DNA from 4 places in the Streptosporangium sp. NPDC050148 genome. Region 1 is predicted to be linked to each of the others. Evidence: riboswitches for the same ligand, from Rfam matches in the RefSeq annotation. Region 1 holds a riboswitch; each other region holds the start of a gene.

Region 1 (7,691 bases):
TCACCGCCGGGCGCTACTTCGGGCTCCCGGTGGCGACGATGGGCGGCGAGTCGGTCCTGGAGCGGCTCATCCCGTACGAGAACAGCAACCGGATCCCGGTGACGATCACCGACGCGCTGCTGCCGCGCCTGTCGGTGGACGGCTCGCTGGAGAACCCACCGGCCGTGGACCTTCCCGCGCTGGTCGGCGCGGTCGGGTACTGCATGCAGAGCGAGGCCTACCCGGGCCTGCGCGAGACGGCCGCCACCTACCTGCGGGCGTACGGCTCGGCCCGTTACTTCAAGAACCGGCGGCTGGCCTCCCTGGACCTGCTGCCCTCCGCCCCGGGCACCGCGCGGCGGGGAAGGTCTCCGCTGGGCAGGCTCCGGGGCCGTCTGTCGAGGGCGTTCCCGTCCTGATCTCCCGGATTCCGATCCACCTCCCGGATTCCGGCCTCCCGGGTCCCGACCTCCCGGGTTCCGGTCTCCAGGGTTCAGGTCTCCGGGACGGGAGGGCGGGGGCCGGGGCGGGTCAGCCGGTGCCGGCCGGCTCGGCCGCGACGTACGGGAAGCGGTCGGCGCGCGTGTCCGCGAACTCCCCGGGGGTCAGCCCGGTGCTCGTCGCCGCGTTCAGCACCAGGGAGAACATGACCTCGGCGGCGTTGTCCGCGAGGCCACGGCCGTTGTGCCCGGCGAACCCGAAGGCGGCCGGGGTGCCCGTCCGGTAGGGCAGCAGGTCGGGGAGCAGGTGATGGGCCACGGACCTGCCGTAGGCGACCGGGTCGCCCGGGGCGCCGTTCGCCGCGGCGACCGCGGCCACGAGGCGCGCGATGTTCTCGCTCTCGGCCCCCATCTCGTCGGCGGGGTGGACCCGGTTCGCCGCACCGGCCCGCTCGCCGTCGTCGGGACGGAAGATCGGCCACATCATCGGGCGGCCCTCCCGGTTCACCTGCCACCAGCCGCCCGCGTCGGTGGCCAGCTTCGTGGTGGCCCAGACCCCGATGCGCCGGTCGGTGCCAAGGCGCGGGTCCCGGTCGGCCACCTCCAGCACGATCGAGTGGACGGTCGAGCCGGAGAAGCTGTTCTTGGCCGCGCCCGGCTCCCAGCCCGGCGTCTCGACCCGGGCGCCGTTCCTGACCGCGAGGTTGACCGCGCGGACCTGGGCGAGATCGACGTAGAACGGGTCGAGGGCCCGCCCGGCCCACAGCCGCAGGCCGTCCGGGCCGGAGACGGTCTCACCGGTCCGGCCCTCGGCGAGGAGCTCGCCCGCCGCCCTGTCGTCGCGGGCGCCGTGGCCGGTCAGGACGTGGAGGGTGAGGCCCTGCTCACCGGACGGGGCGGGCTCGCCGAACGCCACCCGGTAGGTGAGCTCCTCGGCCGCCGAGCCGTCCAGGTGGATCTTGAACTCGTAGCGGGCCTCCGGATGGAACCCCGGCCGCGTGCCGGACCCCGACAGGGAGCTGTTCACGTCGAGGACGAAGACGGTCCCGGTCTCGCCGCGGAAGACGTAGTGGTCGGTGATGTCGAGCCGGCCGTCCTGGCGGGCCTGCTCGGAGTCGAGATGGTGCGACATGGGCCCGCCTTTGGATTCCGCCGGTTTCTCCTCAGGGACCCTCACCGTTTTCGGCGCGGACGACACGAGCGCGGACGTTCAAAATCGGCTCAAGCCTGTACGGGGTTCACCGCAGGGCCCGCAGGTAGCGGCGCATCCGGCGCTTGGCCCGGTACCCGGCGCGCAGCACGTTCGGCGGGACCTCCACGCGCATCCGGGCGCGGCGGCGGGCGGCGGCGTACTGGGGGCCGTCCAGCAGGGAGCGGGCCGGGACGAGCCGTCCCGAGCGGGCCTGGCCGACCAGGGAGACCATGCGCGAGATCCAGTCGTCGTCGGCGCCCGGATGGAAGTAGTTGGCCCTGCACCAGGCGTCGTCCGGGTCCAGGAAGCGCCCGGCGGCCAGGTCGTCGAGGGTGCCCAGCAGCCCGCTGTCCTCGAAGACCAGGTTGATCATCTCGGCGTTCACACCGAAGTCGGAGAGCACCAGCAGCGGCACCTTGCCGGCGATGGCCTCCAGCGCGGCGGTCGAGCTGACGGTGACGAACCCGGCCGCGCAGGCCAGGTGCTCGTGCATGGGGCCCGTGGCGAACCGTACGGCGTCGTCCCGCACCCGGCCCTGCTCGACCAGCGACCGCCACAGGCCCATGTAGTGGTAGCGCTCGTTGTGGGTCTGGCGTTCGGTGTCCAGGGCGCGGAGCTTGACGACGACGTCCAGGTCCGGCCGGTGCCGGGCCAGCTCGGCCAGGGCCAGCAGGACGCTCTCGCGCTCCTCCCTGCGCCTGGGCACCTTGGCCTGGGTGGCGAACACCACCCGGTCGCGCGGGCCGACGACGGCGGGCCGCACGGCGGCACCCGTCCCGATCACGGCCCCTGCCCCGGCCTCGATTGCGGCCCCGGCCCCGGTTCCGGTCTCGGTCCTGGTCCCGGTCCTGGTTCCGATTCCGGTTCCCGCGACGGTTCCGGTTCCCGCGACGGCTCCCCCGCCGGGTGCGCCACCGGTGCCGTGCAGGAACGGCAGCCGGGCCAGGCCGACCTGGCCGCCCCCGCCCAGCGCCCGGCCGATCGCCGAGAACTCCTCGACCTCCCGGCCGCTGTGCAGCACGAACAGCTCGCACCCGCTGCGGAACAGCCACGCCTTCTCGGTGGCGGGAATGGAGATGCCGGGCAGTCCCGACGCGAACACCGGCCGGGGCCGCAGCCCGGCCAGCACCTCGGCGACCAGCACGTCCACCACCGGCCCGGTGCAGGCCACCAGTACCACGTCGGGCCTGAACCGTTCGGCGGCCCGGCGCAGCGCGCGGGCCGAGAGCACGGGCGGCTCGGCCGCCGACCCCGCGACGGCTGCCTGGATCTGCGCCGGGGACGGCACGATCGGGGTGCGGATCACCGCCAGCTCCGTCGTGCAGCCCGAGGGCAGCCCCCGCAGCAGGCAGGCCGCCCACTTCAGGTAGGAGTCGGAGTCGGCCACGGCCAGGACCTTCAACGAGAACCTCCAGCCGGGGGTGTCTCCCCCGGTGTCGTACGTGGACAGGGAACGCGGCACCGCAGGCGCTCGCGGGTGGCCGATCCCCGGGCTCCGGGCCGCGGGGATCGTGGCGTCACGGTGTCATCGCGTCACGGCCCGATGGCTCCCGGGCCCGGGCGGGCGGCTCATGGTCCGGCGACCCCGGTGTCGTGATGGGCGAACATCGACAGGTGGGAGCGGAGCGAGGGCGCCGCCTCGGCCGTCCACCACTCGTCGGGCACGTCCACCGTCCGCACGGCCACGCCCCGCGCCGAGAGCAGGATCCGCAGGGAGGTGACCGCGGTCGACGGCAGGCTCAGCACCCGCTGCTCGGCGGCCAGGCCGCGCAGCGTCAGCTCCGCGGGGATGCCGCCGTCGTAGACGGTGATCCCGCGCTGCTCGGCGACCCGGGCCAGGTCGCCCGGGTCCTCGCGGCGGTGCGGGAAGTAGGCCACCGGCCCGTCCGCGCCCAGCCCGGCCAGCCAGGTGAAGTAGTGCTCCCGGTGGATCAGGCCGTTGCGGACCAGCGAGGTGCCCAGGACCACGGTCCGCTCCTGCGGGCGGGGCCTGCGCAGCGGCTGCGAGCGCAGCCAGGCGAAGTCGTGGGTGACCAGCTCGATCCCCCTGGCCCGTACGGCCTTCGCCAGGTCGGGGGCGACGGGCAGCGCGGTGAAGATCGAGAGCCGGCCGGAACGGGCGGCGGCGCGCAGCCGCAGTCCGGCCGCCACGCCCAGGACGGTCCTGAGCCGCCCGGCCCCGCCGCGTGCCCGCAGCAGGGGCGTGCCGGGCCTGCCGGTGATCAGCTCCAGGAGCCTGATCGTGGCCAGGCCGTCGTCGACGATCACGACCCGGCCGGGGGAGGCGGTGAGCCAGCGGAACTGGACCTTGCCGGAGAAGGCGTCGCCCAGCGCCCAGGTGCGTCCCCGGGGCGGCCGGGGCATGTCCGGGCGGGCCTCGGCGAGTTCGAGGCCCTCGGGCAGCCCCAGGCGTCTCAGCTCGCGTCCCGTCACCGCCAGGGGGCGCAGGCCCGCCCTGGGCACGAGGTGGCCGCGGGGGCCGAGCAGCCCCGCGTGATGGGCCTCCACGGCGCAGAGCATCTGCAGCGGAGACTCCACCCAGGCGACGGCCGAACCCTGCTCCCGCGCGTGGTCTCGGCCGTCCTCCACGCCGGGCGATGACCCGTTCACGACCGCCACACCGTAACCCGGTGGCCTTACCGGTCCGGGAACTGCGGGTGAACAGCGGACCACGCGCGCCAACTTGTGATCTTGCGTGGCTTCGCGCGGGGCGCCTGGCCGTTCCGTACACTGCCCGTACCTGAAGATCCACGCCGGGCACCGGCGGGTCGGCCGCGCGGGTCGCAGGGCCGTGCGGGACCGGAGAGGGGCGAGCCATGTGGACGGCCGAGGACGTTCCCGACCTGACCGGCCGCACGGCCGTCGTCACCGGGGCCAGCGGGGGCATCGGCCTGCCGACGGCGCTGGAGCTGGCCAGGCACGGCGCCCGGGTCGTGCTGGCCGCCCGTGACCCCGGGCGGGGCAGGGCCGCGCTGGAGGCCGTCAGGGCCGAGGTGCCGGGGGCCCGGGTGGAGGCGGGGGCGCTCGACCTGGCCGACCTGCGGTCGGTGCGCGCCTTCGCCGAGACCGTCCGCGAGCCGCTGGACCTGCTGATCAACAACGCCGGGGTGGGGCCGATGCCCCGGGGGACGACCGCCGACGGCTTCGAGACCCAGTTCGGCGTCAACCACCTGGGGCACTTCGCGCTGACCGGCCTGCTGATGCCGCGCCTGCTGGCCGCCCCGGCGGCCCGGGTGGTCACGGTCTCCAGCGACGCGCACTCCGTCGGGACGATCGACTTCGACGACCTGGGCCTCGAACGCCGGTACGGCAGGTTCTCCTCCTACGGCCGTTCCAAGCTGGCCAACCTGCTGTTCACCCTGGAGCTGCAGCGCCGCGCCGACGCCTCGGGGGCGACCCTGCTCAGCCTGGCGACCCACCCGGGCACCACCGCGACCGGGATCCTGAAGACGGGCGTGCTGACCCGCCCCCTCAACGCCCTGATGCGCCTGGTGCTGCAACCGGCCACCAAGGGCGCCCTGCCGTCCCTGTACGCCGCCACCTCCCCCGAGGTCACGGGCGGGCAGTACATCGGCCCAGGGCCGAAGGTGCTGCGCCCCTCGGCCCGGGCGACCGACCCGGAGGTGGCGGCGCGGCTGTGGGAGGTGTCGGAGGAGATGACCGGCGTGCGGTTCGGGGAGACCCGGCGGCTGCCGTGAGGGGCCGCCTCCCCGCTTGAACAGGGCATTGAGGAGGTTTTGAGAAGACTTTAGGAAAGATCGTCCGCCTCCCCCGCAGTTTTTACCATCGAAGGCCAGTTCGACAAAGGCGGTAGGTAAAGAGTCGCCCGGGGACCGGCCCTTCCCGTCCCGTGACCACCGGGCCGGACGGCGGGCGGACGCGGACCCGATCTCCGGATCGCCGGGGACACCGGGCTTTCCAGTCACCGCCCCGAAGAGGTCCGGGCGACGGCGAGGGCATGGGACGACCCGCGGGGAGGGTGATCCACTCCCCTCCCGGGGGCGCGGAACGGCATCCTCTACCCCTCTGACCAGGCCCTATCACCATGAGAAGGCAATGTGTCCTGCTTGTAATCGTCTGACCGGATGACGTAGGTTCATCCCGTTCATGGCAAATGTCTGGGTCTACCAAGGTCTGAGCATTGCCGTCACATTGCCCGACCGCGTCTTACCTGGGCGGACCCCCTCCGCCCCCGGTGAGCACGGCCGCCGAATCCGCGAGGTCTGCGGAACCGGGGAACCACGTTCCTGGGGTGAATCAACGCATACGTGCGTCGTAGGGCACTTCCCAGCCCGAACCCGTCAGCTAACCCGGTAGGCGGAATGGAAGCGACGCAAGGAGTCGAACCCCCATATGACCGAGCACCGCTCCACCCCCACCCCCATCATCCCCCGCCTGGCACGAATCGCCCTCGGCGCCTCCATCGCACTGACCGCGGGAGTCATGGGCCCCGCCGCCCAGGCCGACGGCCACGGCGCGCTGAACACCCCGCCCGCCGACACCAAGACCGCCGAGGTCTCCTCGGACTCCGGGTCCGCCAGGACCCCCCTGGAGGTCGTGGCCCAGCGGCTTCCCAAGGTCACGGCCGCGCAGGTGCTGAACCTGGCCGCCCAGCAGATCGGCGTCCGCGAGAACTCCATGGGCGGCGGGACCAAGTTCCACCAGTGGTACATGTCCTCCCCCCGCGCCCAGGAGACCGCCGCCCGCGACGGAGGCAACATCTACGGCTACGCCAACGCCCCCTGGTGCGCGATGTTCGTGTCCTGGGTCGGCGAGATGGCGGGCATCCGGCCCACGATGGGCTGGGACGCCTACACCGTCACCCACGCCAAGTGGTTCGCGCAGAACGGCCACTGGGGCACCACCCCCACCCCCGGCGCCGTCGTCTACTTCGACTGGGAGGGCGGCAAGAGCATCGACGGCATCGACCACGTCGGCTTCGTGAAGCACGACAACGGCGACGGCACGATCACCACGATCGAGGGCAACACCGGCAACGGTAACGTCGAGCAGCTCGTCCGGCCCATGTCCGAGGTCGCCGGCTTCGGCTACCCGGTCTACGCCGGCTGATCCGGCCCCGGCCGGCACCGCGACTCACGCGGCTCACGGACTCACGCGACGGGGTCCGCGCCAGGACCCTGTCAGGGTACGTGTCAGACCCCTCGCACCCCCTCCCCCCTTCCCCCTTCACACCCCCGTCCATCCGCCCGTCGTCCCGGCCAGGCCGGGAGACGGGCCTCGTCATACCTCCGGCGCCCGCCCGTCCCGCACGAGGGCTCCGATCGCGTACGGGCCGGCGTCTCCGGCGTCCCTGCATCTCCGGCGTCTCTGCGTCTCCGGCGTCCTCGCGTCTCCGGCGTCCCCGCGTCCTCCGTGTCTCCCGTGCGGATGCCGTCCCGCGCGCGTGCGGCCGCGCGCCGGGCACGATCACCGCCCGGCCCCGCCACGGGCCGCCGCGGGCCGTCGTGTGCCGCAGCGTGCCGTCACGAGGCGGCGTACGCCGTCACGAGGCCGCGTACACGACCGGACGTCGCGCACGGTCACGCGCGGGGTCCGCCGCGCGGTGGTCCCGTCCGGTGCCGGTTCGTGGTAGGAGCGCGAAATGCCCTGACTGTATGCCCGTGTGATGGGAGCGCTCCCAAAACCCCATATGGGATGTATATCACCATTTAGGCGCCCCAGGACCCTCAAAACGCCTTCCATGTAACGGTTGAGTTTCGGTCTATTGACGTCCTGGTTGCCCATCGTCCACTCTTCGTGGGAGCGCTCCCAAAGCACATTGAGGAAAGACCGCATCGTGAGGCCGCGTTTGTCGGGGACCGGTACGCGATGTCACCTCCCAATGATTCGGGCGACCACCTGAGAGGGGTCCGGAATGTTGAACAACAAGCGGCAGGGCAAGCTGGCCGCCGTAGCGGTCATGGCGGCCACCGCCCTGGCCATCACGTCGTGCGGTTCCAGCGAGCCCGCCAAGCCCGCGGCCGGCGGTTCCTCCGCCGCCGCGGCCGAGCCGGTGACGATCACCGTGCACACCTTCGGAGGTGGCGAGAACTTCGGCTATGACAAGGCCGTGGAGACCT
Region 2 (7,691 bases), on a different contig from region 1:
CATCTGCATCGGGCCCGACAGGTGCGGCCGGGGTGCCGGGATCCACGAGGCGGCGGGCGCGGCGGGCACGGGGGTCCGCGGCCGGCCCTGCGGGGAGGCGGCCTGCCGCGAGGGGCCCTGCGGGTACGGGGCCTGCGGGGCCGCCGGGGGAGGGGTCTGCGGGTACGCCCCCGGGGAGGGCGTGCCCTGCGGGTACGCGCCCGGCGCGGAGGGAGCCTGCGGGTACGGGCTCTGCGGTGCCGCCGGGGGAGCGGTCCGCGGAAGCGCGGGCGCCGAACGCGAGACCGTGGCCATCGCCCCGGTCGCGTACGCGGTGGGGGTCGCGCTCGACAGCGCGGGGGTGGGCCCGCTGCGCGTCGAGAGCAGGTAGCGCTGGAGGTCCTCGATCGGCACGGCCGCGGCGGCCGGCCCGGCCGCGTCGATCACGATCTCCCGCACGCCGGTGACGCGCTGGATGTCGAGGACGGTGTCGGCGTCGCAGGCCGACAACGAGTGGCTGCCACGGTGCCGCGCGTAGGTGTCCGCCGAGGTGTATCCGAGCAGGACACGCTCACCCGCCTGGGTCGTGCCGAGCACGACGGAGCGGTCGGGTCGCACGGCGACCAGGAGTCCCCATTCCGCGAGCGCGGCCAGCAGCCGGTGCGGCTCGCCGTGCTGGGCGAGCACGGTGCCGAGAGCGGGGTTCCCGATGCTCATATGAGGAACGATAGGTAGTGGACCACGGCTTATCAGGGTAATCGCGAAGTTTTCTTGGGATCAATACCAAGTTGAATTTTGCAGGCATGGGATGCGACGGCGGCGGGTAGCGCCCCCCGGTCACGGCCTACCCCGTCTCGGATCGCGGGACACTCGTGAACGCGTTCACAAGCGCCGATAGACTACGTGAGGTCCGTGCACCTCACCGCCTAGTAAGGATCTGCCTGTGAACAAGCCCGTCGTACTGGTCGCCGAGGAACTCTCCGAGGCCGGTCTCGCGGTTCTGGGCGCGGACTTCGAAGTCCGCCACACCGACGGCGCCGACCGCGCCCAGTTCCTGCCCGCCCTCGCGGACGTGGACGCCCTGATCGTGCGCAGCGCCACCCAGGTGGACGCCGAGGCGATCGCCGCCGCCCCCCGGCTCCGCGTGGTCGCCCGCGCCGGCGTCGGCCTGGACAACGTCGACGTGGAGTCGGCCACCAAGGCCGGCGTCATGGTCGTCAACGCGCCCACCTCCAACATCACCAGTGCCGCCGAGCACACCGTGGCCCTGATCCTCGCCTCCGCCCGCAACGTCGCCCAGGCCCACTCCGCGCTCAAGGGCGGCGAGTGGAAGCGCTCGAAGTACACCGGCGTGGAGCTGGACGAGAAGGTCGTCGCCATCCTCGGCCTCGGCAAGATCGGCCAGCTGGTCGCGCAGCGCCTCCAGCCGTTCGGCGTCGAGCTGATCGCCTACGACCCCTACCTGCAGCCGGCCCGCGCCGCGCAGATGGGCGTCCGCCTGGTCTCGCTGGAGGAGGCCCTGCGCGAGGCCGACTTCATCACCGTGCACCTGCCCAAGTCCAAGGAGACCATCGGCCTCATCGGCGAGCGGGAGCTGCACCAGGTCAAGCCGAACGTGCGCCTGATCAACGTCGCCCGCGGCGGGATCATCGACGAGAACGCCCTCTACTCCGCGATCAAGGAGGGCCGCGTCGCCGGCGCCGGCATCGACGTGTTCCCCAAGGAGCCGGTCACCGACAGCCCGCTCTTCGAGCTGGACCAGGTCGTGGTCACCCCGCACCTGGGCGCCTCGACCCACGAGGCCCAGGAGAAGGCCGGCACCCAGGTCGCGCGGAGCGTGAAGCTCGCCCTGGCCGGGGAGTTCGTGCCGGACGCGGTCAACGTCCAGGGCGGCGCCGTCGCCGAGGACGTCAAGCCGGGCCTGCCGCTGGCCGAGAAGCTCGGCCGGGTGTTCACCGCGCTCGCCGGTGAGGTCGCCACCAGGCTCGACGTCGAGGTGCGCGGCGAGATCGCCTCCCACGACGTCCGGGTGCTGGAGCTGGCCGCCCTCAAGGGCGTCTTCACCGACGTGGTCGAGGACTCGGTCACCTACGTCAACGCCCCGCTGCTGGCCAAGGACCGCGGTGTCACGGTCGAGCTGATCACCAGCTCGGAGAGCCCCGACTGGCGCAACGTGGTGACGGTCCGCGGCGTGCTCGCCGACGGCCGCGCGGTCTCGGTCTCCGGCACCCTGTCCGGGCCGAGGCAGATCACGAAGATCGTCGAGGTCAACGGCTACCAGATGGAGATCGAGCCGACCGACCACCTGTCGTTCTTCACCTACACCGACCGTCCCGGCATCGTCGGCGTGGTCGGCCGCATCCTGGGCGACCACTCGATCAACATCGCCTCGATGCAGGTGGCCCGGGACGTCAAGGGCGGCAAGGCCCTGATCGCGCTCACCGTCGACACCGCCATCCCGGCCGACGTGGTCGACCAGATCGGCGCGGAGATCGGTGCCGACAGCGGCCGTTCGGTCGACCTGACCGACTGACCGTCCCGGTCCGCCGGGTCCCCTTCGTGGGTGGCCGCGGCGCGCCGCGGCCCGCTCCCGGACGGACCGTCCGGGACCGGGCCGGCACCCGCTCGCCGTCTCGACATGTGAGAAGTGTGTACGCGGGGCGAGACGACCCTTTCGTCACCGGGTAACCTGATGAAGATGCGCCGGGTGTTCTCGCACTCCGCACCCGCCGCGGCGGGGCCTGACAGGGCAGGCCGGCGGCCCGCCACGGTGCCGTGGCGATCGCCGGCTCCGAGCCCTCCGCCCACCGGTCCGTGACCCGGACCGGGGCATCGGGCCCGGTCCGAGTCCTGACCGGAGTCTCGGCCACCTTCACAGCTCACCCGCGACCGAGACGAGACTCACCATGTACGAGATGTACTCCTGGAACCGCCCGGACGAGAACGAGGACGAGGCGGCCGACGCGATCCAGACCGCCCTGGACCGCCGCGACAACGGTGGCGCGCCCACCCGCTGACCCTGTCGGCCACCTATCGGCCACCTGCCCGGTCACGGCCGTGCGCCGGTCCGGGCCGGGCCGGCCGGGGCGGACGGCTCCGCGACGCTCGCGGCGGAGCCGCGGGGGCTCACCCGCCGACGGCGGATCCGGTCGCGTGCTCGATCCGCTCGGCCAGTTCGACCCCCTCGGGGTCGGGGCGCACCCCGCCGACGAAGGAGGCGCGCCGCCATGAGGCGAGCCGCTCCTCCTTGACCACGTCCCCGCTCCGCGGGGCGTGCACCATGTACCCGGGCTTCGTGATCATTCCGACATGCCCGAGACCCCGGAAGAAGACCAGGTCCCCGGGCCTGAGGTCCTTCCAGGCGATCTTCCTGGAGAACGCCTCGTACTGCTCGGAGGCGATGCGGGGCAACGCGATCCCGGCGGCCCCGTAGGCGCGGAGCATCAGCCCGGAGCAGTCGAAGCCGCCGCGGCCGGTGCCGCCCCACGCGTACGGCGTGCCGCGCTTGGACATGGCCCAGCTCAGGGCCTTCTGCCAGGCGGGACGCAGGGACGCGGCCCGCAGGGCGCCCTTCAGGGCGGGCATGCCGAGCGCGGGAGGCGCGGGGGCGGGCAGGGGCGAGGCGGCCAGCGCGGTGGCCGGGGTCGCGAACACCGCGGTCCCGGCGACGAGGACGGACGCGACGCGCGAACAGATCTTGCCGTACAGGGTCGTTCCTTCCATAGGGCCTGCCGGGTGAGCTGTCGGGCTCGGGCGTGGAGGCCGCCCTACGGCGCGCGGGCGCGCCGATTCGCCCCGAGGGATCCCGTCGCGGGCGGCCGGGAACGCGCTCCGGTCGGGAGCGGGGTTCCCGGGGCCCGGGACGATCCCGGAAAGAGTGGTTCCCCGGCTCCGTACGCATCGATAAGGGATGATCCGTACGAATTAGGCATCAACGTGAACGGTGAGGACCATAACGAAACCTCACGAAACGGTCAACACAGGATAAAGACGGGCAAAGTGATCAGATGTCCCCGAGGGAAATTCCGTCCGAGGCGTGAGACCGGTGTTCAAGCACCGAGACGGCCCGGTAGGGTGACCCCATGGATTCGCGTAACATCCGCCTGGCGGTCATCCCCGGGGACGGGATCGGGGTCGAGGTCGTCACCGAAGGGCTGAAGGTCCTCGAAGCGGTCGGCACGAAGGTGGAGACCACCACCTACGATCTCGGCGCCAAGCGCTACCACGAGACCGGTGAGACGCTGCCCGACGTCGTCCTGGAGGAGCTGCGCGGCTACGACGCGATCCTGCTCGGGGCGGTCGGCGACCCCAGCGTGCCCCCGGGCGTGCTGGAGCGCGACCTGCTGCTCAAGCTCCGCTTCCGGCTCGACCACTACGTGAACCTGCGGCCGGTCAAGCTCTTCCCCGGGGTGGAGACCCCGCTGGGCGGGGTCCGGCCGGAGGACATCGACATGATCGTCGTCCGCGAGGGCACCGAGGGTCCGTACGCCGGAGCCGGGGGCGTCATGCGCCACGGCACCCCGCACGAGATCGCCACCCAGGAGTCGCTGAACACCGCCTTCGGCGTCGAGCGCGTGGTGCGCTACGCCTTCGACAAGGCGCTGTCGCGTCCCCGCAGGAGGCTCACCCTGGTCCACAAGACCAACGTGCTCACCTACGCCGGTGACCTGTGGGCCCGCACCGTCGAGAGGGTCGGCCGGGAGTACCCGGACGTCCAGACCGACTACTGCCACGTCGACGCGGCCTCGATGTTCTTCGTCAGCCAGCCCCGGCGCTTCGACGTGATCGTCACCGACAACCTCTTCGGTGACATCCTCACCGACATCGGCGCGGCGATCGCCGGTGGCATCGGCCTGGCGGCCAGCGGCAACGTCAACCCCGACCGCACCGCGCCGAGCATGTTCGAGCCGGTCCACGGCAGCGCCCCCGACATCGCGGGCCAGGGCAAGGCCGACCCGACCGCCACGATCCTGTCGGTCGCCATGCTCCTGGACCACCTGGGCCTGGACTCCGAGGCCGTCCGGGTCGAGCGGGCCGTCGCCGACGACCTGGCCGAGCGGCCGACCGGCCGGACCGGCCGGACCACCCGCGAGATCGGCGACGACATCACCGCCCGAGTAGCCGGCTGAGGAAGCCGCCCACCTCGACCCAGACGCGCCTGGCGGCTCACCGAGCCGCCGGGCGCGTTTTGGTTTTTCCGCCCCGCTGACGGTTTTCGCTATCGATGCAGTAGTTTCCCGTTACCCGGTCCAACGCAGAATGGACGCAAGGGTAAGCCAGACACCAAGAGAAGGATCCGCGTCATGACCACCGCTCAGAAGCTCAGCTTCGACGTGCAGCTCTCCGACCACGCTCGCACCACGGACGAGCGTGAGCAGGTAATGGCGAGCCCGGGGTTCGGCCAGGTCTTCACCGACCACATGATCTCCATCGACTACACCGAGGGGGAGGGGTGGCACGACGCCCGGCTCACGCCGTACGGGCCGCTCGTCCTCGACCCGGCGACCTCGGTCTTCCACTACGGGCAGGAGCTCTTCGAGGGTCTCAAGGCCTACCGCCAGGAGAACGGCGCCATCGTGATCTTCCGGCCGGAGGCCAACGCCGCCCGGTTCAACGCCTCGGCGCTGCGGATGGCCATGCCCGAGCTGCCCGAGGAGACGTTCGTCGAGTCGCTGGAGCTGCTCGTCCAGACCGACCGTGACTGGGTCCCCACCACCCCGGGGCACAGCCTCTACCTGCGCCCCTTCATGATCGCCACGCAGCCCGCGCTCGGTGTCAACTACCCTTCCAGGACCTACCGGTACATGGTCATCGCCGGACCGGCCGCGGCCTACTTCGGCGGGGGCAAGGCCGTCTCGGTCTGGCTCTCCACCGAGTACACCCGCGCAGCCCCCGGTGGCACCGGGGCCGCCAAGTGCGGCGGCAACTACGCCGGGGCCTTCGTGGCCCAGCGCCAGGCCGTCGAGCAGGGCTGCGACCAGGTGGTCTGGCTGGACGCGGTCGAGCACCGTCACGTCGAGGAGATGGGCGGGATGAACCTGTTCTTCGTCTACGGCGACCGCCTGCTCACCCCGGCGCTGACCGGGACGCTCCTGCCCGGCATCACCCGCGACTCCATCCTCACCCTCGCCGGCGACCTGGGCCTGCGGGCCGAGGAGGGACGCCTGTCGATCGAGGAGTGGCAGAGCGGCTGCGAGTCGGGCGAGCTGACCGAGGTCTTCGCCTGCGGCACGGCCGCGGTCGTCACCCCGGTCGGCGCGGTCAAGGGCGCCGACCGCGCCTGGACGATCGGCGACGGCAACCAGGGCCCGGTCACCTCGAAGATCCGCGAGGAACTCGTGGGCATCCAGTACGGGTCCCGCCCCGACCCGCACGGCTGGGTCCACAAGATCTGCTAGCCGCCACCGGAAGGCCCGGTCCTCCAAGGCCGGGCCCTTCCGCGCGACGGGCTCAGCCCTCGGTCAGCCTGCCCGTGTCGATCGTGAGGTTCCACGGCGCGGGCAGTTCGAGCGGCTTGCCGAGCGACTCGGTGACCTCTTCGGCGTACCCCTCCGGGCCGGGTCGGCTGAGCAACCTGAACCGGTCCGCGAAGGTGTCGATCACGAGGTAGAGCGGGACGCCCGCGAGCGCGCAGGCACGCGGCTTGACCACGTGGTCGTCGTGAACGCTGCTCGGAGAGACGACCTCGGCGACCAGCAACGTGGCGTTCGCATGGATGTGGCTGGGATCCCAGAGAGGGGGATCGGGGGGCACGATTACCAGGTCGGGCTCGATGCGATCCCCCTGCACCTGCAGGAGGAGCTTGACCTGCGGATAGAGACGCCACCCCTTCTCCATGGAGAACGGCATGAGTTGTGCCGTCAGCTGGTAGACGACCTTGGCGTGGGCGATCGTGGGCATCTCCCTCACCACGATCCTGCCGTTGACGATCTCGATCCGGTGATTCTCGAACCGATCGACGAGCTCCGTGTAGAGCCGTTCGAGGTTCTTCCGATCCGTGATCTGGTACGCGGTCGATCTCTCCATGAGCATTCCCATGGTCTCATCCTTCCCTCCACGCCGATGGGCGCAACGTGTTCGTCACATCACGTAAAGTAATCGGAAAGCGTCGCGCCCGCGTACGGATCCGGGAAAGTTCTCGTCAGTGCTTTCGAATCATGGTGAGTCCGTCGGCGATGGGGAGCATGACCGAGGTGGTCCGCTCGTCGGCGGTGACCATGTCGTTGAACGCGCGCATGTGCCTGACCGTCTCCTCGTCGCTGGCGGGGTCGGCGACACGGCCGCCGCGCAGCGTGTTGTCGGCCAGGATCAGCCCGCCGGGAGCCAGGCGCTCCATCAGGAGCTCGTAGTAGACCGGGTAGGCGGCCTTGTCGGCGTCGATGAAGGCCAGGTCCACGGCCGGGTGCTGGGGCAGTTCGAGCAGCCGCTCGGCCGCGGGGCCGATCCGCAGGTCGATGAGGTCGGCCACCTGCGCCTTCTCCCAGTACCTGCGGGCGATCGCCGTCCACTCCTCGCTGACGTCGAAGCAGGTGAGCCCCCCTCCGGGGGCGAGCCCGCGGGCCAGGCAGATGGAGGAGTAGCCGGTGAAGGTGCCCACCTCCACCGCGTTCCTGGCGCCGCAGAGGCGGGTGATCATCGTCAGGAAGCTCCCCTGGTCGGGGGAGATCTGCATCCTGGCGTCGTCGCCGGTCAGCTCGCGGGTCTCGACGGCC
Region 3 (7,691 bases), on a different contig from region 1:
GTCTGGTGGTCGGGACCGCGGGGAACCTCAGCGTCCGCGCGGGCGACCTGGTGGCGGTGACGCCCGGCGGCGTCCCCCTCGGCCGGCTGGAGCCGGAGGCCTGTCCCGTCGTCGACGTCGGGGGCCACCTCGTGGACGGTGACCTGTCCCCCTCCTCCGAGACGCCCATGCACCTGGCGGTCTACGCGGCCACCGGGGCCGGTGCCGTGGTGCACACCCACTCGGTCTTCGGCACCGTGGTCGCCACCACCATGGGCGAGCTGCCGCCGATCCACTACAACGCCCTGCTGCTGGGCGGGACCGTCCGCGTCGCGGACTACGCCACCTACGGCACCCCCGAGCTGGCGGCCTCCGTACGGGAGGCCCTGGCCGGCAAGCGCGCCGCGCTGATGGCCAACCACGGCGGGGTCACGATCGGCGACGACCTGGACGGCGCCTTCGAGGCGACCCGGTTGCTGGAGTGGCTCTGCGAGGTCTACGTGCGCGCCAGGTCCGTCGGCGAGCCGCGCGTGCTCACCGAGGAGCAGCTCGCCGACGTGGTCCGGCGCGCCTTCGACCCGCCCACCTTCCCCCGTCGCGAGGACTGACCCGATGCCCCTGCAGCTCACCGGCGCCCCGAGCGATCCGGACCTCATCCGCCTGCCCTGGGACGTCCCGCTGGAGAACTGGCCCGAGCACCGCCTGGTCTCCCTGCCGCGCGGCATCTCCCGGCACGTGGTGCGCTTCACCCGGCTCTCGGGCAAGGTGTACGCGATCAAGGAGATCAGCGAGTACTACGCCAAGCGCGAGTACCGCCTGCTGTGGGACCTGTCCAGGATGGACACCCCGTCCGTCGAGCCGGTGGCCGTGGTCACCGGGCGCGCCGACGCCTCGGGCGAGCCGCTCGACTCCGCGCTCATCACCCAGCACCTGCAGTTCTCCCTGCCCTATCGGGCGGTCATGTCCGGGACGGTACGGCCCGAGACGCTCAACCGGCTGCTCGACGCCCTGGCCGTGCTGCTGGTACGGCTGCACATCAGCGGCTTCTACTGGGGCGACTGCTCGCTGTCGAACATCCTGTTCCGCCGGGACGCGGGCTCGTTCGCCGCCTACCTGGTCGACGCCGAGACCGGCGAGCTGCACCCCATGATCAGCGAGGGCCAGCGGCTGTACGACATCGAGGTGGCGCACACCAACATCTTCGGCGAGATGCTCGACCTGGAGGCCGGTGGGCTGCTGCACCCCACCATCGACCCGGAGCGGGTCGCCGACTCCATCTGCGAGCGCTACCACCGCCTGTGGGGCGAGCTGACCTCCGACGACATCATCGAGGAGGTCGACTGGCACATGATCGACCAGCGGATCCGGCGGCTGAACTCGCTGGGCTTCGACGTCGCCGAGATGATGGTCCGCCGCAAGGCCGGCACCGGCCGCCTGATCGTCCGGCCCAAGGTGGTGGACGCCGGGCACCACCAGCGCAGGCTGCTCCGGCTCACCGGCCTGGACGTGGAGGAGAACCAGGCCAGGCGGCTGCTGAACGACCTCGACTCCTTCCGGGTCTCGGTCGGCCTGCGCCACGAGGACGAGGCGATCGTGGCCCACCGCTGGCTGGCCGAGGTCTTCCAGCCCACGGTGGAGGCCGTGCCGCAGGAGCTGCGGGGCAAGCTGGAGCCGGCCCAGTTCTTCCACGAGGTGCTCGACCACCGCTGGTACATGTCGGAGGAGGCCGGGGCCGATGTCGGGCTGCCCGCCGCGGTGGATTCCTATGTGAAGAACATTCTTGTTTTCAAGCCGGACGAAAAGGCTCTCATCACCGACGATTTGGAGGATTGATTCCACCCGGAGTGTGTCTTTTCCCACCCGGTTAATGAATCGTATGTCTTTTCCGGCCATATCAACTGATGAGCCGGAGTATTCCCCGTGCTTTTCCCTACGCTGTCCGGGCGATGCGTGACATCACCGGCGAGGGAGAGCACGTGCTCGGAATCGAAGACTGCCTGACCGAGGTGATGGCCATCCCCGGTGCCCTGGACGCGATCCTCATCGACCAGACCAGCGGGACGGCCGTGGCGGCCGGCGGCGCGAGCCGTCACACCGGCGTGGAGGGCGTGGAGAGGTCGGCCGCGGGACTGAACGAGACCCTGCGCGCGACGCTGGACGGGCTGGCCGTCGTCTCCCCCGGCGGCACGGTCCGGATCGACGACATGATGGTGACCACCGACGGCGGCCACCACGTGCTGAGGCCGCTGGAGACGCCCTTCGACGGCCCGCTCGTCATCTACGTCCGGCTCGACCGGGACCGCTCGAACCTCGCGCTGGCCCGGCACCGGCTCCAGGTGCTCTCCGGCCGTCTGACATCGACGTGAGCCCGTGCCGAGCGTCGAGAGCGTCCGCAGTACCTCCGGTACCCCTACCGGTACCCCCAGCGCCCGCAGTGCCCAGGGGGTCCTCGGCGTCCTCGACGGGCTCGCCGCCGACCGCGCCACCGGCTCGCTCCGCCTCGGCCGGGCGGGGGTCCTCTACCTCACCGACGGACGGGTCACCTACGCCCAGAGCGCGGCGGCCCCCCGGCTGGAGGACCTGCTCGTCACCGGCGCCGGGGTCCCCGCCGGGCTCCTGCGCAGCGTCAGGCGCGCCGCCGCGGCCGAGCTGCGGGAGGGGACGGCCCGCGGCCCTCTGGTCTCCGGTGGAGAGCGGCTGGTCGAGCAGGGCCTGCTGACCAGGGGCGAGCTGGAGTTCTGCGTGCTGAGCGCGGTGCTCGACGCCGCGTACTTCCTGCTGGGGACGACCACGGGCAGGCCGCGGTTCCGGCCCGGGGAGCGGCACTGGCTGGGGCCGCAGTGGCACGTCGACGTGACCGGCCTGCTTCGGGAGTGCGAGCGGAGGAGGGAACGGTTGGAACGGACCTGGCCGTCGGCGGAGCTGGACACGCTCCCGGTCGTCCCGCTGCGGCGCATCGGCGCCCAGCGGGTGATGCTGAGCCCGTTGCAGTGGGAGGTGCTGGTCGGCGCGGACCGCACCGCGACCCCGGCCGAGCTGGCCCGCAGGCTGGGCCGCCCCGCCTACTCGGTGCTGCTGGCCGTACGGCAGCTCGCCTCCTCGGGACTGCTCCAGAGACCGGCCTCGACTCCCGCTCCCCCTCCGGCCCCGCCTCCGGCCCCGGGCGCCGCTCCGGGTCCGGGTTCGGCTCCGGGGTCGGGGTCGGGGTCGGGGTCGGGCGAGGTTCCCGGCGAGCCCGACGCGCGGGATTCGCTGCCCAGGCGGGCCAGGGGCGCCACGGACATCCCGCACGCCCCGGCGGGTTCCACGCGGACGGCGGAGTGGCTGCCCAGGGCGAACGGGGACCCGGCCGACGTGAACCTGCTCATCCGGCTCAGGAACGCATTGGAGGCACTGACATGAGCCCGGTTCGATGCCGATAAGGCTGCGGACACCGAAGCTGATCGGAAGGAGGGTGCCGGTGGAACTGCGTGAGCAGGTACGCCGTGAGATGGCGCTGCTGCGCGAGCGCATCCCCGACGTCGACGGGAGCATCGCGAGCAGCGTCGACGGCCTGACCATAGCGAGCGACCTGGACGACGAGACCGAGCAGACCGGCGCGCTCTCCTCCGCGTTGCTGGCCCTGAGCCGTCGGATGACGGGCATGACCGGCAAGGGCGGCTTCGAGGAGACGCTGATCTCCGGCACCAACGGCCACGCGGCCCTCTACGCCGCCGGCCCCACGATCGTCCTCACAGTGCTGGCGCGCCCGGGGACCAACCTCGGGCTGCTCAGGCTGGAGGGCAGGAAGACGGCGGCCCGGCTGGCCGCCATCACCTCGCGTACGTCGATATCCCAGTGAACATCCAGTGAGCGGAGGCAGGAATGGGCAACATGGACATCTCTCTCAAGGAGATGATGGCGATCGACGGCGCCATCGGCGCGGTGATCGTCGACTACGGCAGCGGGATGGCGCTGGGCGCGCTCGGCGGTTCCAAGGACCTCGACCTTCAGGTGGCCGCGGCCGGCAACACCGAGGTCGTCAAGGCCAAGATGCGGACCATGGACTCGCTCGGCCTCAAGGACGGCATCGAGGACATCCTCATCACGCTCGGTACGCAGTACCACGTGATCCGCCCGCTCACCGGCCGGAACGGCAAGGGTCTCTTCATGTACCTGGCCCTCGACCGGAACCGGTCCAACCTGGCGCTCGCCCGGCACACCCTCCGGAGCATCGAGGAGAAGATCGAGGTCTGAACCTCCCGGCGCGTCCCGGATCCGCGTCCCGGGCGCACGTCCCGGCGGTCCGGGTTGCGGCGGTCCGTGTTCCCGGAGCCCGTGTGCCGGCGGGTCGTTCGTCGACGGGTCGTCCGTCGGCGGCCGGGCCCCGGGGCGTACGGTCCCGGGCCCGGGACGCCGGGTCCTCAGCGTGCCGCGGCGGCGGCCTGGTCGGCGGAGCCGGTGAGCTCCTCGATCGCGTCGGCGAAGGCCGTCCAGAGTTCGCGGGGCAGGTCGTGGCCCATGCCGGGGAAGGTGAGCAGGCGCGCGCCGGGGATCGCCTCGGCCGTGGCGATCCCCCCGGAGACCGGGACGAGCTGGTCGTCCTCCCCGTGCAGGACGAGGGCCGGCACCGTCAGCTTCGCCAGCAGCGGGGCGCGGTCCTCGGAGGCCATGATCGCGGCCAGTTGCCTGGCGGTGCCCGGCGGGTCGTAGGCCCTGTCGTAGCTAAGGGCGGCGACCCTCGCGATCCGCTCGCGGTCGGCCGGGTAACCGGGTGAGCCGATGACGTCCCAGGTCGCGACGGCCCGCCGGATCGCCGCCTCGCGGTCGGGCGAGGGCGGCGACATGAGCGCGGCCATCGCGGCCTCGGTCGGGGGCGCCGCCCGCGGGCTGGGGGTGGACATGATCGAGGTGAGGCTGCGCACCCGGTGCGGGTGGCGGATCGCCAGCGACTGCGCGATCATCCCGCCCATCGAGACGCCCACCACGTGCGCGGAGTCCAGGCCGAGTGCCTCCAGCAGCCCCGCGGCGTCGTCGGCCATGTCGCCGACCAGGTAGGGGACCCGGCCGTTCCAGCCGGGTCCGGGTGCTCCGGCCTCGTGCAGGTGGGTGCTCTCACCGACGTCACGGTTGTCGAAACGCACCACGTGGTGCCCGCGCCCGGCGAGCAGCCCGCAGAAGTCCTCGTCCCAGTGGATCATCTGGGAACCGAGTCCCATGATCAACAGGAGCGGGCGGTCCTCGGGGGAGCCGAAGGTGTCGTAGGCGATCTCGATGCCGTTCGCCCGGGTTCGCAGAGTCGTCATGGCACTCCTACCGTGTTGATCCTGCGAAACAGAATGCCATTCTGTAGAGGATCCGGCACCGGCGGGGCCGGTCGCGACGACCGGCTACCAGACGACGGCGCCCGGCTCCCGCACGCTCAGCCCGGCCGCGGAGAGGGCTTCGGCCATGACCTTGGGCTTGGCCGACATCGGCGCGGCGCTCACCTGCTCGGTCCCGGTGACCTTCTTCGGCCGTCCGGACTTGGCCAGCACGGTCTTGGGCGGATCGGCCGGGTTGGGGTCCTTGCGGCCCCAGGCACCGGTGGAGAAGGCCACGGGGTGGTTCTTCCTGCCCACGCCGTCGCCCCACCGGGTGATCACGTACTCGACGTCGATGTGACCCATGCCACCGTTGCCGTCCACACCGAGCGTGCCGGCGTTGAAGGTGCCGCCGGTCAGGTCGGCGAAGGTCTTGGCGTCGATGTCGAGCATGATGCCGCGATTGGAGGGCACCCCGGGGCCGCGGTCGCCGACGAAGAACTTGGCCCGCTTGCCCTTGTAGAGGATGTAGCCCTCGGTGAGCAGCGGCCAGCTCGGGCTGGCGATCATGCCCTTCTGCATCGGCTTGCCACTGGCCGGCAGGCCGGTGTCCCCGGCGCGGCCGGAGGAGTCGTCCCAGAAGTAGGAGGCGCGGGTGGATCCGTGGAGCAGGACGGCCTCGACGCCGTCCTCGGGGCCGCTCACCGCGGAGGTGGTGGCGGCGGCGAGGGACGGAGAGGCGGGGAGTGCGGAGGCGACGCCCGCGGAGGCGAGCACGCTCACCCCGACGAGGGCGGCGGCGGCCAGGCGGTTCTTGTGCATGCCAAAGAAGAGGCTCATGGGGGAAAGGCTCTTTCGCGAGGGAACGGGGCTACCGCGTGCGACACGCCGAAAAGGGGCGCACGGGCGAGGGCGCGCTGTCGGAAAAAATGCGTAACCGGACGAACCAGTCGTTACGCAGAGCGCTGCCTGGAAATGCCGCGATCAGGCGCGGCGCGAAAGGTACGGGGGATGGGGGACGGGGGGCAGGGGAAGGTTCAGGTGGTCGGCGCGGACAGGGGGTGCACCGACGCGGTGACGCGGTCATCCATGAGGGGGTCTCCTCTCCATCTCGTCTACCGGGTTAGCTGACGGGTTCGGGCGGTGGAGTTGCCCTACCGCCGCATGAGCGGCGGATTCACCCCGGAAAATGGGTCCCCGGTTCCCGCGGCATCCGGCCTGCGGGATTCGACGTCGGGCGGTCGCTCCCTCTTGTGAAGGGCAGGTCACCGGCCGATAACAGGGGACACTACCCACGAGAACCAGACAAAGCAAAGCAAAGACCACGAAAACCCCAGAAGATCTACCTTGTTGGCAAAAAGTCCTCTAAAGCACTCAACATCCGGGATTGTTCGGACGGGCGTCTCGCGGCCCCACAGGCCCGCCCGCTACGGGGATCGCGGCCCCCCGGCCCCGGGACGGCTCAGTCCCACCAGAACGACCAGGCGTTCCTGCCCTTGATCTGCTCTGCGTAGTCGATGAGGGTCCCCGCGCCCTGGATGATGCTGTCGGGGCAGAACGTCCAGTGCTCCGCGGCGACCTGCAGGGCGTGCTCGAAGGTCGTCGGCGGGGCCGCCACGCTGACGTCGAGGGTGTTGAACCCCATCCCGACCACCCGCACCCCGAACCTGTCCTCCCAGCTGCGCACGACGGCCGCGAGCGGGACCATCCACTCGTTGTGGTTCAGCGCGCCCTGCCAGCCCATGACGGCCAGGGCGTCGGCACCGCGGTCGACCGCGACGAGCCCGAGCGGCGTCCTGCGCTCGGCCACCATCCCCGCGTACCAGTCCGCGACCACCCCGGGGTCGGCGGCGAGCCTGCCCGCGGGGGCCGGGCCGGGGCACTCCGGGCCGAAGGGGTCGAGCAGTTCGAGCTGGTCGACGTGGGCCCTGGCGATCCAGTCGGACCACACCTCGGCCATGAACGCCTCGACGTGGTAGTTGTCGATCTCGGCCGCCGCGTCCGGGGCGATCTGACCGGCCGACCAGGGCTGGACGGAGTCCTCCAGCAGCACCGGCCACAGCCCCGACCGCTCGTGCTCGGCCCGCAGCCGCGCCCAGTACTCCCCCGAGACCGTCACCTCGCTGAGCCAGAAGGCCGGACGGTGACGGATCGCGAGCTGAGCGTAACCGGGGTCGGGCCAGACCAGCTCACCCGGCGGCAGGTCCACCGAGAGCCTCCTGCCCTCACCTCCGCTCATCCCGCGAGCTCCGTCGGCTCCGTCGGCGAACAACTGGCGCAGAACGGGCGGAAGCTTCCCCTGCTCGCAATCGTTCATCTCTACCGATCCGATCCTGACCACGGATCAATTTTGGCCTGTCAAGCACCCCGAGGGACAGTTGTGCCCTGGACCGAGCAAAAATTAGAGGAAGATCCATGCCGCTCGACGGC
Region 4 (7,691 bases), on a different contig from region 1:
GCAACAGCGCCACCGCGCGATGACCCCCGGCGCCGGGGCGGCCACGACCGCCGCCCCGGCGCCGTTCCGCCTGAAGGCGACCGGCCAGGCCGGGAACGGCCGTCACCGGAGCCGGCGCACCGTCAGGCGGCGCAGCGGCCGGGCCGGCGCCCAGGCGCACTCGGCCGGGCCGCGCCCGGCCGACAGGAGCAGGTGGACGCTCACCGCCGTCCTCGCTCGCGGCGCCGGTCCCGCCGGGGCGCGGGCCCGAGGTCGGCCGTCTTGTAGGTGACCAGGGGGATCGTGGCGGCCACGGGCGTGGCCAGGTCGTGGGCGACCAGGTCGGCGATCACCTGCTCGATGCGCTTGTAGGCCGTCGGCGCCTCCTCGAAGAGCAGCTGGCGGTCCCCGCACACCACCAGCGACCCCACCGGCGTGCGGCGCAGCTCCTCGACCGTGTGCTTGGCCCGGCCCCGGCGCAGGGCGTCCGCACGCGACATCTTGCGGCCCGCGCCGTGCGCGACGGAGTGCCCGGCGTCCGGCCCGGCGTGGGCGGCCACGAGGTAGGAGGGGGTGCCTCGCGTACCGGCGACGAGCACGTCGCACCCGTCGCCCGGCGCCGCCCCCTTGCGGTGCAGGTAGAGCCCGTCGCGGACCTCGACCAGGTTGTGGCACCGGTCGACGAGCGGCTCGGCGGGCTCGGCCCCCAGGGCGTGCGCGACCCGGGCGGCCAGCAGCCGCCGGTTGAGCGACCCCCAGCGGACGGCGTCGTCGTGCATCGCCAGGTAGGCGCCGGGGTCGGGGGCGGGGCCCGCGCCGTGGACCTCGGTGTGCGCCCGCAGGATCCGCTCGCCCAGCCCCCGGGAACCGCTGTGGACGACGAGGACCAGGTCGCCCTCGGCGAGTCCGAGACGGCTCGCGTGGCCCGGCTCGAAGACGGTCCCGATCCGGGCCAGCTCGACGAAGTGGTTGCCCCGGCCGACCGTCCCGAGGCCCTCGGCGTGACCGGCGGGGATGTCGCCCTTCACCACGGCCCAGGCCGGGTCGCCGGCGTCCCGCTCGGGGTCCAGCGCGCGATCGAGGTCGGGGAAGCGGGCGGCGAGCCTCTCGGGGACGGCGCGTTTCAGCCTGATGGGGAACACGGCGATGCCGCAGCCGATGTCGGAGCCCACCAGGAACGGGTACAGCACGGTGGAGGTCATGGCGGCCCCGATGGGGGCGCCCTTGCCGGGGTGCAGGTCCGGCATGGCGGCGACGTGCATCATGCCGTCGAGCGCGGCCACCTGGTGGCACTGCGCGAGGGCGTCGGACTCGATCCAGCTCGCGGGGGAGGCGAACACACTGACGGTGGCCGGACCCGGACCCGGACCCGGCTCCGGACCAGGGGCCGGACCCGGGGCCGCGGCGGGCGGCGGGGACTCCCGGGACTCCCGCCGGGAGGGCTGCTGGGAGGGCTGCTGGGACAAAAAGGCTCTCTTACCTTGGCGGGGGCATACGGGATGACGGCGTCGCGGAACGAGCCGGCGCCGTGACATGTCGGGATGACTGGGGGTGACAGGAGCGACAGGGGACCGTCCGTCAGAGCGTCATGGACACCACGTTCCCCGAGCCCGTTCCCCCGGGGCAAGCGGTTTTCGGCCGTACGGACACGTACGGGCCCGTATGTCCACCGGAGACCGTCGAACCGGGACCCCGCCGGATGCCCGCACGTGCACCGGCGGATCCGGCCTTCCGGTGGAGGCGATGCGGTACGAGCCGAGACGGCTCGCCGGCCCGGTCAGGTGAGGACCACCCTCTCACCACCGGTCGCCGAACCCGGCCCTACCGCGGTACCGGCTCGGTGAACGCCGCCCGTGCGGCATGCGGACGAGCCGGCCGTGGCGCGCTACCTCCCCGTGCCGGTCTGCGCGGGAGGTGTGGGCCAGCCCTTGCCGACGACGGTGAACCCGCCCCGCTCGACGGTGGCGAACGTCGCGGGAGCCGTACAGGGCTGCACCGTGCCGGTCGGTACCGACCAGTTCCAGCCGATCCGATCACGACCGCCGCCGGACCTGTCCGTCCCGCCGTCGTACACGCTGACCGCGACCCGGGTACCGACCGGGAACGAGGTGGAGGTGGTGATGACGGCGGTCACCGTCGCGACCGGGCCACCCGCCACGAGGCAGTCCACCTCCGCCTCGAATCCCCCGCCGTTGCCGTCGGCGAGGTAGTGGTCGACCTTGACGATGCCCTCGGCCTCCGTGAAGACGCCGCGTGCGGTGATGGTGAAGGTGATGTCGTCGTCGGCCGCCGGCTCGAAGTGGATCTTCGCCGTGCCGGACACGTGCCACCGGGGGTCCTTGCTCGTCGCGGGCGACGCGGCCGAGGCCGATGTACCGATCGTCGCGACCGTGGCCAGCGACAGGGCGACGGCGGTGACCCCTGCCCGGATCATTGCGGATCTCATGTCAACGGCTCCTTGAGGTGTGAGGGTGAGGCCTGCTCCGGCGATCCCGGAAAGGGTGCCGTGCCGCCATGCCTCAACCCTGCCGCCGGGCCCCGTCGGTTCCCATGTGCCGTTCGGCGGATCGACCCCCCGCACGCCGGGCCGAGCATCCCGGACGGGACATGGCCTACGGAGCCGGAATGTGCTATCACGCCGGTCCCGGGGTCACCCTGCGGGCGCTGCGCGCACCCGGCGCCTCCGGCGAGGACCGCACGAAACAGACGGTCGAAGACGCACGGGCGACGGGACGAAGTGCCCTGAACATGCCCCAAGAGGTGTAGGTGGCCGAGAAATCGCAGGTCAGTCCGTCGCAGCGCTAGTACATCGAGATGTGCGGATGGTCGAAGTGGTTGGCGGTGACGCCGCCGCGGTTGGACATGGCCCTCCAGCCGGAGCCGTGGTTGATGCGCTGGCGCCAGATCACGTACTTCACCCCGAGCCTGGCCTTGTTCTTGATGGCCCAGGCGGAGATCTCGTCACCGAGCCTGAGGTTGGCGGCCGTGGGCATCGTGCCGCCGGTGCTCATCATGAAGTCGCAGGCGCGGCCCAGCGGGTGCTCGCCGCCGTCGTTCGCGGCCCGGTAGCAGCCGACCGAGTACGGCAGGTCGAAGCGCCTCTTGATCGCCTCGCGCATGATCCGGGTCCGGTCGGTGATGTTGTCGGCGCCGGTGGGCAGCTGTGGGGCCCAGCTGCCGTCGGAGCGGCGGCCCGAACCGGTGGGGACCAGCTTGTCGAGCTTGTCCTTGATCTCCTCGATCAGGTCCTCGGCCTCCTCGCGCCGCTCCTGGACCTCCTTGGCCTCCTCGGCGATGTCGTCGGTGAGGCGGGCGGCGGTCTCGGCCGACCTCTTCCTGCGCTCCACGCTCTGGGCGAACCCCTGCAGGTGGGCGCTCTGCTCGGCGGTGAGCTGCTCCATCACCGCCGCGCCGCCGATGTCGTCGGCGAACAGCAGGGCGGGCAGGCCGCCGATGCTGCTCTGGTAGTGGAGCTGGACGATGGAGTCGACCTGCTTCTCGTTCTCGGCGTAGACCTCCTCGGCCCTGCGCAGGTTCTGCTTGGCCACGGCCTCGGCCTTCTCCGCCTTGTTGAGGGACTCGCGCTTGGCCGCGTAGGTCTCGATCAGCGCGTCGATCCTCTTGTTGAGCTTGACCAGGTCGGCGCGGAGCTCGGCCTCGGACGGTTTGGGGTCGGCGCTTCCCGCGGTGGGAGCGCCGAGGGTGAACGCGGCGATCGAGCCCACGCAGAGGACCAGAGCGGCATGGCGACGGAACGTGGGGGACGAGGCCGCCACGAACTCTCCTCTCCTTCCGCCTACCGGGTTAGCTGACGGGTTCGGGCTGGAGGATGCCCTTCCACCGAAGTGGTTTCACCCCAGGTGCGGTGGTTCCCCGGCTCCCGGGCGAGGCGCCTGGGATTAGGCATATCGGCTGCTACAGCCGATGTGGGAAGGATAGTAGTGGTAAACCCCAGGTCACGCGACCTCAAACGAGACCTATCGGTGATCAGCTCGTGACAATGGAGCGCAGTAGATGTGCTGTCTCCTCGGGCAGCACGTCGTTCACGAAGGCCCCCATGGCCGATTCCGATCCCGCGAGGTACTTCAGCTTGTTCGGCGCGCGGCGGATGCTGAACAGCTCCAGGTGCGCGTACGCCAGGTCCCGGCCGGTGTTGACCGGTGCCTGGTGCCAGGCCGCGATGTAGGGCATCGGCATGTCGAAGAGCCCGTCGAGACGGCGCAGCACGTCGGTGTAGAGCGGCCCGAACGCCGCCCGCTCGGCCGACTCCAGGCCGATCAGGTCGGGGACCCTCCGGTGCGGGTAGAGGTGGACCTCGACCGGCCAGCGCGCGGCGGCCGGGACGAACGCCGTCCAGTGCTCGTTGGAGGCCACCACCCGCACCCCGGCCTCCCGCTCGGAGGCGAGGACGTCGGCGAACAGGTCGCCCCCGGTGCGGTCCCGGTAGCGGCCGGCCGCCGCGAGGTTCAGCCTGGTGCGCGGGGTCACGTACGGGTAGGCGTAGATCTGCCCGTGCGGGTGGGCCAGGGTGATGCCGATCTCCGAGCCCCGGTTCTCGAAGCAGAACACCTGCTCCACCCCCGGCAGGGACGACAGCTCGGCCGTACGGTCGATCCAGGCCTCCATGACCAGCTCGACCTGCTCGGGCGACAGGCGGGAGAACGAGGAGTCGTGGTCGGAGGTGAAGCAGACCACCTCGCAGCGGCCGATCCCGGGCCGGACCTCGCTCAGCCCGCCCGGCTGCGGGTACTCGCCCGGCTGGGCCGAGAACGAGGGGAAGCGGTTCTCGAAGACCACCACGTCGTAGTCGGGGGAGGGGACCTCGGTGAGGTTGCCGGGACCGGACGGGCAGAGCGGGCACTCACTGGCCGGGGGCAGGAAGGTACGGCCCTGCCGGTGGCCGGCCACCGCGATCCACTCCTCGGTCAGCGGGTCGTAGCGCAGCTCGGAGGCGGCGGGCCGGGGCGGCAGGTCGCGCAGGTCGGCCGCACCCCTGTCCGCGTCGTCGCGCCGGTCGAAATAGAAAAGCTCCCGGCCGTCGGCCAGGTGGGTGGCGGTGCGTTTCATCGGGTGGCGGTCTCGCTCTCCTGCTGCGGTTCTGTGATGATCAGCTCGCCGACCGAGGCGGCGAGCTCCTCGCGTGCCTCGCCGGACAGGCCGGAGTCGGTGATCACGATGTGCGCCTGGGACAGCTCGGCGATCGTGCTGATGCCGACCGTTCCCCACTTGGTGTGGTCGGCGGTCACCACCAGGCGGCGGGCGGAGGCGACCAGTTCCCGGTCGGTCTCCGCCTCCAGCAGGTTGGGCGTGGTGAACCCGGCGCGGAGGCTCATCCCGTGCACGCCGAGGAAGAGGGTGTCGACGTGCAGGCCGCGGACCGCCGCGACCGCGACCGGGCCGACCAGCGCGTCGGAGGGGGTACGGACCCCGCCGGTCAGCACGACCGTGCGGTCGGCCCTGGGGGAGCGGTGGAAGACGTCGGCGATCCGGATCGAGTTGGTGATCACGGTCAACTCGGGCACGTCGACCACGTGGTGGGCGAGCGTCCAGGTCGTGGTGCCCGCGGAGAGCGCGATGGCGGTGGCGGGCCGGACGAGCCCGGCGGCGGTGCGGGCGATCGTCTCCTTCTCGGCCTGCTGGCGCACGGACTTGGCGGTGAAGCCCGGCTCCTCGGTCGAGCCCGGCCCGGCCACGGTGGCACCGCCGTGGACCTTCTCCACCAGCCCCCGCTCGGCGAGCACCTCCAGGTCGCGCCTGATCGTCATGTCGGAGACGCCGAGATCACGGACCAGGTCGGCGACCCTGACACCGCCGCTGCTGCGGACCCTCTCCAGGATCGCCTGCTGCCGCTGCTGGGCGAGCATCGTCACTCCCCTTAATTCACCAGATTCCACCAAATTACCACGCCGAGGGCCGAGAGGGGGTGTTGGAACATGGTGAACCGCCCGCTCACAACCGTTCGAGTTCCGCCTCGATGTTGGCCCGCGCCGCAGCCTCCGGCCCCTCGAGGCGGAAGATCGCCGGGAGGGCGAGCAGCGACCGCAGCACCGCGGCCCGCCCGGCCCTGAACGCCTCCTCGGGCACGAAGGCGTACTCCTCGCGCACGGCCGCGGTGTAGGCGGCGTAGACGTCCTCCGGCGCGCCCAGGATCGTCAGGTCGGCGTCGCAGAGCACGGCCCCGTCGGCGTCGTCCGGTGCGGGGTCGTGCGTGACGGTCAGCCTGACCAGCCGGGCGACCGTGGCCACCGCCTCGGGGGACAGGCCCGCCTCCGGCAGCGCGCGCTCGGCCAGCCGGGCGCTGCGCTCCTCGTTGTCGGCGTTGCGGGGGTCGTAGACGGCGTCGTGGAACCAGGCCGCCATCCGCACCAGGTCCGGGTGCTCGGCGTGACCGGCCAGGGCGTCGACCCCGGCCAGGACCGCCTCCAGGTGGGCGGTCGTGTGGTACCTGCGGTGCGGCTCGTCGTAGCGGGCGATCAGTTCGCGGCCGAGCCGTTCGGCCCCGGGGCCGGCCAGGGACCGCCAGCGGGTCATCAGCTTCTCGCTCATGCCAGGGAGCCTAGAGGCGGCCGGACCGGGACCCCGGCCCGGACGGGTCAGGCCTCACGGCCCCAGGAGGCCAGCAGCCGCGCCTGGGCGTCCTCGGCGGGCGACCGGGACTCCCCGGGGGCCGTCTCCTGCTCCCGGCCGGGCTCGGCGGCGGCGAACCAGGCGGCACAGGCCTCGACCAGCTCCGGGTCGAGCCGTTCGTCGGCGCCGATGGCGCGGGCCAGGTCCCAGGTGTGGATGAGGGCGTCGGCGAACAGCTCGGTGACGTACTCGCGGCCGGGCACGTCGCCGAACGGCAGGCGCACGAAGCCCTCCAGGGCACCGTGGGCGGTCACCGCCTGGACGGCGGCCACGGCCGAGGTGTCGAACGCCTTGATGGGGTCGTCGCCGAGCAGGTCCCCGTCGAAGGCGTCGCCGACCTCGGCGGAGGTCCGCCCGGCCAGCAGCTCCGGAGCCCACAGGCTCTCACCGACCACGTGGTTGACCAGCGCCCGCACGTCCCAGTCGACGCAGGGCGTGGGGGTCTCCCACTGGTCGGGAGCGATCCGGTGGACGAGCGCGCCGAAGGCGTCCAGCGCGCGACCGTAGGCCTCCGGTACGTCGATGGTCATCATGCCTCCCGATGTCCTCCCGGACGCGCCGTGCCCTTCCCCTGACCGTAACCTCTGGACCGCCAGTAGTCATCCGCGTCAACGGGCATGACCGGCACGACCCCGGTGACGGGCCGGGGCCGTGGCCGCCGGTACGCGTCGGCGAGCACCGGTGAGCACCGGTGAGCACCGGACGGCTCCCGGGGTGACCGCGAGTCACTCACGGTCACCCGGGGTCACCGGTGGGCCCGTCCCCGGACGCCACGGCACCCGGCCGGGAGCGTCCCGGCCGGGACCGCTTCAAACTCCCGAGTCCTGGGGCTCCCTGGAGCCCCAGGGGTTCCGCGCGGACGGGTCAGGGCAGCCGCTGCTCGATCCAGACGATCTTGCCCTTCGCGGTGAGGCGGGAGCCCCAGCGGTGCGCGAGCCAGTTGATCAGGTGCAGGCCGCGCCCGGTGTCGCTGGTGGTGGACGCCTCCCGCATCACCGGTACGGACGAGGAGGTGTCGGACACCTCGCAGACCAGGGTGGGCCCGCGCAGCAGCCGCAGCTCGACCTCGCCCTGACCGTGCTCGA

What was found. A riboswitch is a leader RNA that binds a small molecule or an ion and turns the genes downstream of it on or off. The one in region 1 is predicted to bind cyclic di-AMP.
Region 2: another riboswitch for cyclic di-AMP. It lies ahead of ACZ6RT_RS07455 (C40 family peptidase); the one in region 1 lies ahead of ACZ6RT_RS32295 (CHAP domain-containing protein).
Region 3: another riboswitch for cyclic di-AMP. It lies ahead of ACZ6RT_RS10420 (hypothetical protein); the one in region 1 lies ahead of ACZ6RT_RS32295 (CHAP domain-containing protein).
Region 4: another riboswitch for cyclic di-AMP. It lies ahead of ACZ6RT_RS18220 (coiled-coil domain-containing protein); the one in region 1 lies ahead of ACZ6RT_RS32295 (CHAP domain-containing protein).

The regions. Positions count from the first base shown of each region.
Region 1 is NZ_JBVJIA010000040.1:38,778-46,468, forward strand. It holds gene ACZ6RT_RS32270 (polysialyltransferase family glycosyltransferase) at 1-398, shown strand, start outside; gene ACZ6RT_RS32275 (DUF4331 family protein) at 511-1,551, opposite strand; gene ACZ6RT_RS32280 (DUF6716 putative glycosyltransferase) at 1,658-3,073, opposite strand; gene ACZ6RT_RS32285 (hypothetical protein) at 3,181-4,221, opposite strand; gene ACZ6RT_RS32290 (oxidoreductase) at 4,428-5,309, shown strand; cyclic di-AMP (ydaO/yuaA leader) riboswitch at 5,808-5,946, shown strand; gene ACZ6RT_RS32295 (CHAP domain-containing protein) at 5,965-6,681, shown strand; gene ACZ6RT_RS32300 (ABC transporter substrate-binding protein) at 7,487-7,691, shown strand, end outside.
Region 2 is NZ_JBVJIA010000005.1:239,369-247,059, forward strand. It holds gene ACZ6RT_RS07445 (hypothetical protein) at 1-696, opposite strand, end outside; gene serA (phosphoglycerate dehydrogenase) at 923-2,512, shown strand; gene ACZ6RT_RS07455 (C40 family peptidase) at 3,106-3,702, opposite strand; cyclic di-AMP (ydaO/yuaA leader) riboswitch at 3,690-3,920, opposite strand; gene ACZ6RT_RS07460 (3-isopropylmalate dehydrogenase) at 4,062-5,108, shown strand; gene ACZ6RT_RS07465 (branched-chain amino acid aminotransferase) at 5,283-6,377, shown strand; gene ACZ6RT_RS07470 (Uma2 family endonuclease) at 6,430-7,017, opposite strand; gene ACZ6RT_RS07475 (O-methyltransferase) at 7,121-7,691, opposite strand, start outside.
Region 3 is NZ_JBVJIA010000007.1:228,298-235,988, reverse strand. It holds gene ACZ6RT_RS10455 (class II aldolase/adducin family protein) at 1-587, shown strand, start outside; gene ACZ6RT_RS10450 (DUF4032 domain-containing protein) at 592-1,812, shown strand; gene ACZ6RT_RS10445 (roadblock/LC7 domain-containing protein) at 1,956-2,345, shown strand; gene ACZ6RT_RS10440 (DUF4388 domain-containing protein) at 2,350-3,381, shown strand; gene ACZ6RT_RS10435 (roadblock/LC7 domain-containing protein) at 3,440-3,820, shown strand; gene ACZ6RT_RS10430 (hypothetical protein) at 3,844-4,215, shown strand; gene ACZ6RT_RS10425 (alpha/beta fold hydrolase) at 4,383-5,264, opposite strand; gene ACZ6RT_RS10420 (hypothetical protein) at 5,349-6,101, opposite strand; cyclic di-AMP (ydaO/yuaA leader) riboswitch at 6,359-6,504, opposite strand; gene ACZ6RT_RS10415 (DUF4253 domain-containing protein) at 6,724-7,500, opposite strand.
Region 4 is NZ_JBVJIA010000014.1:177,783-185,473, forward strand. It holds gene ACZ6RT_RS18205 (glycoside hydrolase family 10 protein) at 1-23, shown strand, start outside; gene ACZ6RT_RS18210 (RNA ligase RtcB family protein) at 201-1,319, opposite strand; gene ACZ6RT_RS18215 (hypothetical protein) at 1,865-2,425, opposite strand; gene ACZ6RT_RS18220 (coiled-coil domain-containing protein) at 2,781-3,755, opposite strand; cyclic di-AMP (ydaO/yuaA leader) riboswitch at 3,759-3,895, opposite strand; gene galT (galactose-1-phosphate uridylyltransferase) at 3,967-5,046, opposite strand; gene ACZ6RT_RS18230 (DeoR/GlpR family DNA-binding transcription regulator) at 5,043-5,843, opposite strand; gene ACZ6RT_RS18235 (HD domain-containing protein) at 5,929-6,525, opposite strand; gene ACZ6RT_RS18240 (TIGR03086 family metal-binding protein) at 6,573-7,139, opposite strand; gene ACZ6RT_RS18245 (ATP-binding SpoIIE family protein phosphatase) at 7,471-7,691, opposite strand, start outside.